Regions from separate parts of the Neorhizobium descurainiae genome, predicted to be linked through region 1. Evidence: riboswitches for the same ligand, from Rfam matches in the RefSeq annotation. Region 1 holds a riboswitch; each other region holds the start of a gene.
The links. Region 1 has a riboswitch for thiamine pyrophosphate ahead of thiM (hydroxyethylthiazole kinase). Riboswitches for the same ligand answer to the same signal wherever they lie in the genome.

Region 1 (3,258 bases):
AGCATCACGGTCTTCACGCCCGCATCGGCCAATGCCTTGAGACCCGCCTTGGCGTCGGCTCGCGGTTCGTCGCGCATGGCGATAGCCCCGGCAAGTGCGCCGCCGACAATCAGAATAGAGACCGTCTTGCCCTCGTCGTTGAGGCCGGTGATCCGCCGCGAGTGCGCCATCGGCAGGGAGACCCGCTCGGCCGCAGCCTTTGGCGAGCCGAGAAACACGTCCATGCCCTCGATGGTCGCTGTGACACCTTTGCCACCCAGCGCCTTCGCATCTGTCGCCGCTGGGATATCCACCTCTTCATCTGCAGCCTTTGCAAGGATCGCTTGCGCCAATGGGTGGCTGGAGCCGGTCTCAAGTGCTGCGGCATAGCGCAGCACGTCTTCGGCATTGCGACTGAAAGCGAGGATATCCGTCACCTGCGGCTTGCCGGAGGTCAGCGTGCCTGTCTTATCGAATGCCACGACCGTCAACCTGCCGAGGGTTTCCAGCACAGCGCCTCCCTTCATCAAAAGGCCACGCCGGGCGCCCGACGAAAGGGAGGCGGCGATCGCCGCAGGCGTCGAGATGACCAGCGCGCAGGGGCAGCCGATCAAGAGGATCGCGAGACCCTTGTAGATCCATTCGTTCCAATTCGCGCCGGCGATGAGGGGCGGCAGGATGGCGACAAGCGACGCGACGACCACGACGCCCGGCGTGTAATAGCGTGAGAAACGGTCGATGAAGCGTTCAGTCGGCGCCTTCTTCTCCTGCGCCTCCTCGACAAGCCGCACGACGCGGGCGATCGTGTTGTCTTCGGCGGCGGCCGTGACCCGCACGCGAAGCGCCGCATCGCCGTTGATCGTGCCGGCAAACACCGTGTCCTCCACCCCCTTGACAACAGGCGTGCTTTCGCCCGTTACCGGCGCTTCGTCCACCGTGCTTTCGCCGGCGACGATGACGCCGTCGGCTGAAATCCGGTCGCCGGGCCTGACAAGGATGATCGAGCCGACGCGAAGACTTGCAGCCGGCACCTCGTCGGTCCGGCCGTTCACTTCCAGGAGCGCGTTCTTCGGCACCAGCGCCGTCAGGCCCCGGATGCTCTGACGCGCCCGCCCGGCCGCCACACCTTCCAACAGCTCGCCGACAAGGAAGAGGAAGACGACGGCCGCAGCCTCCTCCGACGCGTTGATGATCACCGCTCCGACCGCGGCGATCGTCATCAGCATCTCGATCGAGAACGGCGTCCCGGCGAGCGCTGCCATGATCGCCCGGCGGGCAATCGGAATGAGGCCGATCAGCATCGCAGCCGTGAAGATATAGGTATCATAAGCCGGGATCAGATGGCCGATCCCATAGGCAACAGCCAGCGCCAAACCGACGAGAATAGTCAGACGCCCCTTGGCGTTCTTCCACCACGGCCCTTCCATCGGCCCGTGATCGTGGCCGTGCAGGCCTTCTCCTTTTTCGGGGTGGGCGGAATGATCATCCCCATGATCGTGCCCGCCGTCGTGGTCATGAGGATGACGGTCGTGCATGTGGCCGGCGTCGCCCGCAGGCGCCTTCTTCCCCAGCGCCCTCAGCGAATATCCCAGCCCAACAACTTTCTTCTCGATCGCACCGAGATCGCTGGTGCCGTCATGGCTGACCGTCATCGTGCTGGACGCTACAGACACCGAGACGTCCTCGACGCCCGGCATGCGGCGCACTGCCGTATCGATCTTCGTCGCGCAGCTCGCGCAATCCATGCCGCCAACCTTGTACCGAGCCTGATTTGTCGCTGTCATCGTCTCTTCCTTCCGGGTCGAGACATTTCCCTACAACCTCTAGCCGCTCTAGCTTCAAGAGCTTTTTTCAAAAATTTGCTGGCGGCAGCGATGACCTTTGCTGTAAGCCTAGTCTCAGACAGGGGCGTCCGACGAAAGCCGGGCTGAGAAGCACCCTTTGAACCTGAACCAGATCATGCTGGCGGAGGGAGTCGTCCGGGCCTTCGAACAGATACGCCCCTGCGTCTGCCCCGCCGAACGAGGCGAAAATGCAGACGATAGAGACTTCCGGCCAATTGCTGACGGCGATGCGTGCGAAAAACCCGCTCGTGCAGAACATCACCAATTTCGTGGCGATGAACATCGCGGCGAACGTGATGCTGGCGGCCGGCGCCTCCCCCGCCATGGTGCATACGAGGGAGGAAGCCGGAGAATTTACCCGCATCGCCGCGGCACTCACCATCAATATCGGCACGCTCTCGCCGGATTTTCTGGCCGGCATGAAGGAGGCCGCGAAGGCCGCGACCGAGGCCCGCAGGCCCTGGGTGCTCGATCCGGTCGCGCATTTCGCCACCGGTTATCGGCGCGCCGCCGCCGCCGAGCTCCTCGAATTGAGGCCTACCATCATCCGCGGCAACGCCTCCGAAATCATCGCGCTCGCCGGCAGCCGGTCGAGCGGCCATGGCGTGGACAGCGGCGACCCGACCTATGCGGCGGAAGGTGCGGCGGTCGCCCTTGCTCAGCAGAACGGCACGATCGTCGCCGTCACCGGCGAAGTGGATTTCGTCACCGATGGCCACCGTTCGGCGCGCATCATGGGCGGTTCGGCCCTGATGCCGCGCGTCACCGCGCTCGGCTGCTCGCTGACCTGCCTCACGGGCGCCTTCGCCGCGACTGCCCCGGACAGACCCTTCGAGGCGACGGTCGCGGCGCTCGCGATGTTCGCTGTCGCTGGCGAGGAAGCCGCCCTAGCGGCCGCCGGCCCCGGCTCCTTCTCCCCTCTCTTCCTCGACCATCTCGCGGCGCTGACCGGCGAGACGCTCGACGCCAAGGCAAGGATCACCGCTGCATGAAGACCTTCGACCTTTCCGTCTATCTCGTCCTCGATCCCGATCTCTGCAGTGGGATCGGCATGGTGGAAACCGCCAGGCTCGCCGTCGAAGGCGGCGCCACGATCGTGCAGCTCCGCGACAAGCATGCCGACATAGCGCAGATGATCGAGACAGGCCGCGCCTTGAAGGCGGCGCTCCGCGGCACCGGCGTGCCGCTGATCGTCAACGACGATGTGGACGCTGCAATCGCCATCGAGGCCGACGGCGTGCATGTCGGCCAGAGCGACATGGTCGCGGTGATGGCACGACAACGCATCGGCCGCGACATGATCCTCGGCCTCTCCGTCGAAACGGAAGAGCTGGCGCGGCGGGTGGACCCGTCGGTGATCGATTATGTCGGTATCGGTCCGGTCTTTGCCACCGCCACCAAGCCGGACCACAAGCAGCCGATCGGTTTCGATGGC
Region 2 (3,258 bases), on a different contig from region 1:
TCACCGAAGGCCGCGAATCCGGCAAGCTGGTGATCGAAGCCGAAAACATCAGCAAGGCCTACGATCGCCCGATCGTCGCTCCCCTCTCGATCCGCGTCCACCGCGGCGACCGGATCGGCCTCGTCGGCCCGAACGGCGCCGGCAAGACGACGCTTCTGAAGATGCTGACGGGTCAGCTCGCGCCGGACAGCGGCACGGTGAAGCTCGGCACCAATCTGGAGATCGCGACACTCGATCAGAAGCGGGAGGACCTGAACCCGGAAGACACGCTCTCCCATTATCTCACGGACGGCCGAGGCGAGACGCTGCTTGTCAACGGCGAGCAGCGGCATGTGGCAGGCTACATGAAGGATTTCCTGTTCCAGCCGGAGCAGATCCGCACCCCGATCAGGAATCTGTCGGGCGGCGAGCGCGCCCGGCTGATGCTCGCCCGCATCATGGCCAGACCCTCGAACCTGCTGATCCTCGACGAACCGACGAACGACCTCGACATCGAGACGCTCGACCTCTTGCAGGAGATCGTCGCGGCCTACAACGGAACCGTCATCCTCGTCAGCCACGACCGCGATTTTCTCGACCGTACCGTGACCTCCACGATCGCGCCTGTCAATCCGGAGGCGCCCGACGGCCACTGGATCGAATATGCCGGCGGCTACACGGACATGCTCGCCCAGCGGAAAGGCGCGCAGGAGGAAAGACGCAGGGCAGAGAAAGCCGAAAAGCCGAAGACAGAGGCCGCAGCTCCTGCTGCAGAAGCGGCGAAGACCAAAGGAAAACTCTCCTACAAGCAGAAATTCGCGCTCGAAACCCTGCCGAAGGAAATGGCCAAGGCTGAAGCGGAAATCGCCGCGCGCGAGAAGAAGATGGCGGATCCCCACCTCTTCTCCAAGGACCCCGCCGCCTTCAACAAGCTCGCGGCGGAAATGGAGAAACTGCGGGAAAGCCTGACGAAGATGGAAGAGGAATGGCTCGAGCTTGAAATGCTGCGCGAAGAGCTGGAAGGCTGAGTTAACGGATTGTTATCTATAACAACCGTTTAGAGCACGAGATCTGTCGCAAAACGGAACATTCCCGCGCACTCCCCGTTCGACCCGCATTCGTGGGCCGAACGCCGGCTGGTGTCATCGGCCCGAATTGGGAACCGGAAACCGTATGGGGACATCCAATGCTGACAAAAGTACCGCGTCGTCGGCTGCCCAGGGAAGCAATGAATCAACAGGTCCTGATCGTCGAGGACGAGTTTCTGATCGCCCTCGATATCGCCGAAACCGTTGAGCACATGGGGTTGAAGGTGGCGGGTTTTGCCAATGCCCGCAAGCACGCTTTGGAATTGGCGTCACGCGCGGACATCGCCATCATCGACGTCAATCTTGCAGACGGCAGAACCGGACCGGCTATCGGCCGGCAACTCGCCGAGCAATATGGCGTAACCGTGATCTTCATGACCGGAAATCCCGAAGACATCGAAGACGGCGAGAAGGGCTTTCTCGGCGTTCTGACAAAGCCGGTTCCGCCCAAGGTGCTCGAACAATCGATAGACTATGCGATCGCGGACCGTTTGGGCGCCATGGCTATCGTCCCACGCGAGCTCAAGGTCTTCCGGCGGAACTCGGGTTGAGCGATGTCGCCCCCTGTGGGACATGAGCGCCGCCTGACCGCGACGCGCAACCCCTTGCCAGTCAATCGCGCCGCCGCTACATCTGATCTGCTCTAACGGGGTGCCGCGCCAAACGCGGCTGAGAGGCTTTGCCAACCCGCGGAACCTGATCCGGTTAACACCGGCGGAGGGATTAGACGGCTCATGATCAGCGCCTATTCCTCTTATCGTAAATAAAGGAGGCGCTGATGCGCAGGATCGTTCTTTCGATATTCGCGGCCGCAGCCGGCTTTTTTCCCTCCGTATCCGTTCACGCTCAGGAAAAGACGCTGACCGTCTATACCTATGAGAGCTTCGTTTCCGACTGGGGTCCGGGTCCCAGGGTCAAGGAAGCTTTCGAAAAGACCTGTGCCTGCAAGCTCAATTTCGTCGGCGTCGCCGACGGTGTGGCACTTCTCACGCGCCTCAAGCTGGAAGGCCAAAGCACGGATGCCGACATCGCGCTCGGCCTCGACACCAACCTGATCTCGGAAGCGAAAGCGACCGGTCTTTTCGAACCGCACGGGCTCGACACCTCCGCGGTCAAAGTTCCGGGCAACTATAGCGACGACACCTTCATCCCGTACGACTACGGGCATTTCGCCGTGGTTTACGATACCGAGGTCATGAAGAACCCGCCGAAGAGCCTGAAGGAGCTCGTGGAAGGCGATCCTGCGCAGAAGATCGCCATCGAAGATCCGCGCACCTCGACCCCGGGCCTCGGCCTGCTGCTCTGGATGAAGTCCGTCTATGGCGACCAGGCACCGGAAGCCTGGGCGAAACTCAGGAACCGCGTGCTGACGGTGACGCCCGGCTGGTCGGAAGCCTATGGCCTCTTCACCAAGGGCGAAGTGCCGATGGTCTTCTCCTATACGACCTCTCCCGCCTACCATATGGTCGAGGAAAAGACCGACCGTTATCAGGCAGCATCCTTCTCGGAAGGCCACTACATCCAGATCGAGGTGGGCGGCATGCTCAAGCAGTCCGCCGACAAGGATCTCGCAAGGCAGTTCCTGAAGTTCATGATCTCCCCCGAATTCCAGGATGTTATTCCGACCACCAACTGGATGATGCCTGCCGCCGAAACATCCGAACCGCTACCGGCGGCTTTCGGCAAACTGGTGCAGCCCAAGAAGACCTTCCTGATGGGTTCGGATGAAGTGGCCAGGAACCGGCAGGCCTGGATCGACGAATGGCTCACCGCCATGAGCATGAACTAAGGTCTCGATTTTGCTGACGCACGCCGAGCGGAAACGGGGAATTGCCTGGGGCCTGATGAGCCTCTTCGGCATCACCCTTTTCGTCGGCGCGCCGATCATAGCCCTGCTTTCCTGGGACATGGAGACTGCCCAGACGCGGCTCTTCACAGCCTATACCTGGCGCATCCTGCGCTTCACCCTGTGGCAGGCTGCGCTTTCGACAGCATTGTCGGTCGCTTTCGCAATTCCCGTGGCCCTGGCGCTTGCCCGCCGTCCGCGCTTTCCGGGACGGCTGTGGATCATCCGGCTGATGGCATTGCCGATGGGCCTGCCTGTGCTGATCGGCGCGCTGGGACTGATCGGCATCTGGGGCCGGCAAGGCATCGTCAACAGCCTGCTGTTGAAGCTCGGCCTCGACCAGCC
Region 3 (3,258 bases), on a different contig from region 1:
GGAGATCACGGTCAGCGCATCCCGGAAGCCCGCCGAGCGAGGGGTGAGTTGTCCCGTCCCGTAAGTGCTGCCGAAAAACTCCCCGTCGGAGATGGCGGCGATAGTGCCGGCGGAAATGCCGCCGACGAAATCTGGAAGCGAAGCAGCCCCGGCCTGCGGCATGGCAGCGGTTAGCAGCATTGCGGAAAGGGTAAATGTCTTGGTCATCTTCATCTTGCGGCCCGTGTTCGACGTTTGCACGAGCGCAAGGATGTCGGCGATGCTGATTGGCGTCCAATCGGAAGTTCAGCCTCTGTGATAGGCAATCCAGAACAATAAAGAATGCATGTCTGCTGCCGGTATGCGAGGCGAACCGCGCCGCCTCGCACATTGTCATTCGCCATTCCGCTCAATGGATTTCGATGGCGATCTCCTCCGGGGACGGCGCGGTCTTGATCAGCCCCATCTCCTGCATGAACGCGCCGAAGCGGGCGTAGCGCGCTCGATCGAGGGCGGCCGGGCGCTTGGCGAAGCGTGGCAGCGTATCGAAGAAGGCCGTGCGGTTCAGTTCGTCGTCGAGGTTGGGATAGGCCTTGATGAAAAGCTGCCACGCCTCCTGCGGATGGTTGGTGATGAAGATCGAAGCCTGTTCCACGGTCGCCAGGAACCGCGGCAACCTGCTGTCTTCCGCAAGGTCGCGGCGGGTGACGAAGATCAGCTCGTCATAGGCCGGAACGCCGTGCTCTTCCGGGAAGAAGGCGCGCCCCTGATGGCCTTCCAGCTTCATCTGCGTCAGCTCGAAATTGCGGAATCCGCCAAGCGTCGCATCCACCTTGCCGCCGATCAGCGAGGGAGAGAGCGAGAAATTGACGTTGATCAGTTCCACGTCGTCGTTGCTCAGACCTTCGGAGGCCAGCATCCGCTTCAGCATGGCGTCCTCGAAGCCGGTGACCGAGAAACCGACCTTCTTGCCCTTCAAGTCCTTGAGGCTCCTGATCGGTCCGTCCGCCAGCACGGTCACGGTGTTGAGCGGCGTCTCGACGAGCGTGCCGAAGCGGACGAGCGGCAGGCCTGCTTCGTGATCGAGATAGAGATTGGGCTGGTAATGGACGCCGATATCCGCCTGGCCGGCGGAGACGAGGCGCGGCACGGCGGAGGGATCGGAAGGCGGCACGAGTTCGACGTCGAGCCCGGCTGCGGCAAACAGCCCCTGCTCCCGGGCGATCACCATCGGCGCATGGTCCGGATTGACGAACCATTCCAGAAGCACGGTGAGCTTGTCGGTCGCCTGCGACGGAACGGGCGCAAGCGCGCCCGCGAGCGCGATGAAGGAGGCGAAAAGGATGCGGATCATGATGGGGAGTTACTCCTTGATGTGAACGGGGACACGGGATCGGCTTCGCTGGCCCATGGGGCGAGGTTCGCCGTCAGCCGGTCGACGAGAAGCCTGAGAACGAGTGTGAGGCCGGCAAGCACCGTCATTGCCGCGAATACGGTATCGGTCTGCATGCGGGCATTGGCCTGGACCATCACGAAGCCGAGGCCGCCGGAGGCCCCGACCCACTCGCCGACGACGGCGCCGAGCGGCGCCAGCGGCGCGGCGACCCGGAGGCCGGATACGAGATGGGGGATCGCCAGCGGCACGCGCACCCGCACCAGCGTCTGCCAGTGCGTCGCGCCCTCCAGCGAGACGGCGTCGAGGATTTCCCGGTCGGTGCGGCGCAGGCCGTCCGCAAACGCGGAGGCGACGGGAAAGAAGATGATGATGGTCGTCATCGCCACCTTCGAGGCGAGGCCGAAGCCGAGCCAGAGAACGAGGATCGGCGCCAGCACGAAGACGGGAAATGCCTGGACGACGAGGACCATCGGCCAGACGAGACGGCCCAGCCGCGGCAGCGCCGCCACGCCGAAGGCGATGGCGATGCCGAGCACGGAGCCGATCGCGAGCCCCAGCGCGATCTCCGTCAGCGTGACGGCGCTGTTTTCCAGCAGGAAGCCCGGCTGGCGCAGGAGTGCGGAGACCACCGCAACCGGCGACGGCAGGATGTAACGGGGCGGAGAGAAGACCGAGACGCCGGCCTGCCAGAGGGCAAGGAGCACGGCAAGCCCGACGGCCGCATGGGAGGCGCGCATGGGTTTGTCAGGCGCGGCTGCTGGCGGCCGGCGAATGTCCGACGGGGGAAAGATGCATATGTGTCATCGGTCGATCTCCAGATGTGCCAATCACGGAGATCCAGGTGAAGCGGAGAAGAGAAAGTGCCGTCTGGTGACGTCTGTTTCCGTTCCTACGCCGGCATGACCCGGATCAGGTTCAAGGGTCCGGCTCACCGCCATCTCAGCATCGTAGGATGCCCCCCTCGGAATTCCCCGAAACTGTCGGTTTTCCGAGAACCTGTCAATGGGTACGAGCCGGAAGGGCCGCCCGGCCATTCACCCGCGCGCCAAAAGGAGAGATTGCCCGGCGGATATGCGCCTTCTCCGAGGCCGGATGGAAAATTTCGGCAAAATTCGAATGTGATGAAAAAAGATCGCGAGCTCGTCGTCTTTGGCTTCGGAGCGCATCCAGGACGACATAGACGGGTTAAGACGAGTTCGCTTCCATGAGACATCAACTCCATTTGCCGCCGCGCGAGGCAATGTTCGTGCCTTTCGCCGATCGAAAATCCTTCTCACCGAAACCGGTCACCTAGAGCCCAACCCGATCAGCGGCACAGACGTGCCGGTACCGATGGTGAGCGGGAAGGTTACGACCGCTCTCCGTCATCGAAGCCGAAACAGACGAGCAATTGCGCGATCCTTTGTATCGCGTGCCGGGGATGGAGATCATGCAATCGTCCAGGCAAGCCGCCGAAGCTGCCACGTTCCAGAGTTTTGCAAACTGCTACCTGCGGGAGGTCAATCCCGGCACGCCGGTCGTGCATCGAATTCCTGCCGGATCGGTCGAATGCATCGAATGGTCCCTGCCGCGGCAGCAGACGCTGCTGCGGGTGGAAATCCTCTCCTCCTCCCTTTGCGGGCCGCAGCATTTCGGCAGGCTGTGGCTGCGGGCGGTCTCCGATGCCGCCTGGCGGCAGGCCGAGCCGATGTCGGCCCTCCACCTCCTCATCCATGAGGCCTACCGGCAGATGGAAGACGGCCGGACCGATGCCCTGCGCACGTTCGAGCTCGAGCTTCTGATGCGCGTTCTCGACAGCTACCAGCAGATGGCGCTCTATATCGAGAAAGCCTCTCCCATCCCGCAGGACGAAGGACATTTCATCGAGGCGGAGCAGTCGCTCG

Region 2: linked by a shared signal. The riboswitch ahead of thiB (thiamine ABC transporter substrate binding subunit) and the one ahead of thiM (hydroxyethylthiazole kinase) in region 1 are both predicted to bind thiamine pyrophosphate.
Region 3: linked by a shared signal. The riboswitch ahead of ACMGE0_RS00985 (ABC transporter permease) and the one ahead of thiM (hydroxyethylthiazole kinase) in region 1 are both predicted to bind thiamine pyrophosphate.

The regions. Positions count from the first base shown of each region.
Region 1 covers NZ_JBLFFK010000009.1:82,410-85,667, forward strand. The annotation lists gene ACMGE0_RS17115 (heavy metal translocating P-type ATPase) at 1-1,763, opposite strand, end outside; TPP riboswitch at 1,874-1,970, shown strand; gene thiM (hydroxyethylthiazole kinase) at 2,012-2,815, shown strand; gene thiE (thiamine phosphate synthase) at 2,812-3,258, shown strand, end outside.
Region 2 covers NZ_JBLFFK010000004.1:248,905-252,162, forward strand. The annotation lists gene ACMGE0_RS10225 (ABC-F family ATP-binding cassette domain-containing protein) at 1-1,007, shown strand, start outside; gene ACMGE0_RS10230 (response regulator) at 1,166-1,618, shown strand; TPP riboswitch at 1,705-1,807, shown strand; gene thiB (thiamine ABC transporter substrate binding subunit) at 1,831-2,856, shown strand; gene thiP (thiamine/thiamine pyrophosphate ABC transporter permease ThiP) at 2,867-3,258, shown strand, end outside.
Region 3 covers NZ_JBLFFK010000001.1:207,789-211,046, reverse strand. The annotation lists gene ACMGE0_RS00995 (lactonase family protein) at 1-207, opposite strand, end outside; gene ACMGE0_RS00990 (ABC transporter substrate-binding protein) at 389-1,333, opposite strand; gene ACMGE0_RS00985 (ABC transporter permease) at 1,330-2,112, opposite strand; TPP riboswitch at 2,245-2,347, opposite strand; gene ACMGE0_RS00980 (IucA/IucC family protein) at 2,805-3,258, shown strand, end outside.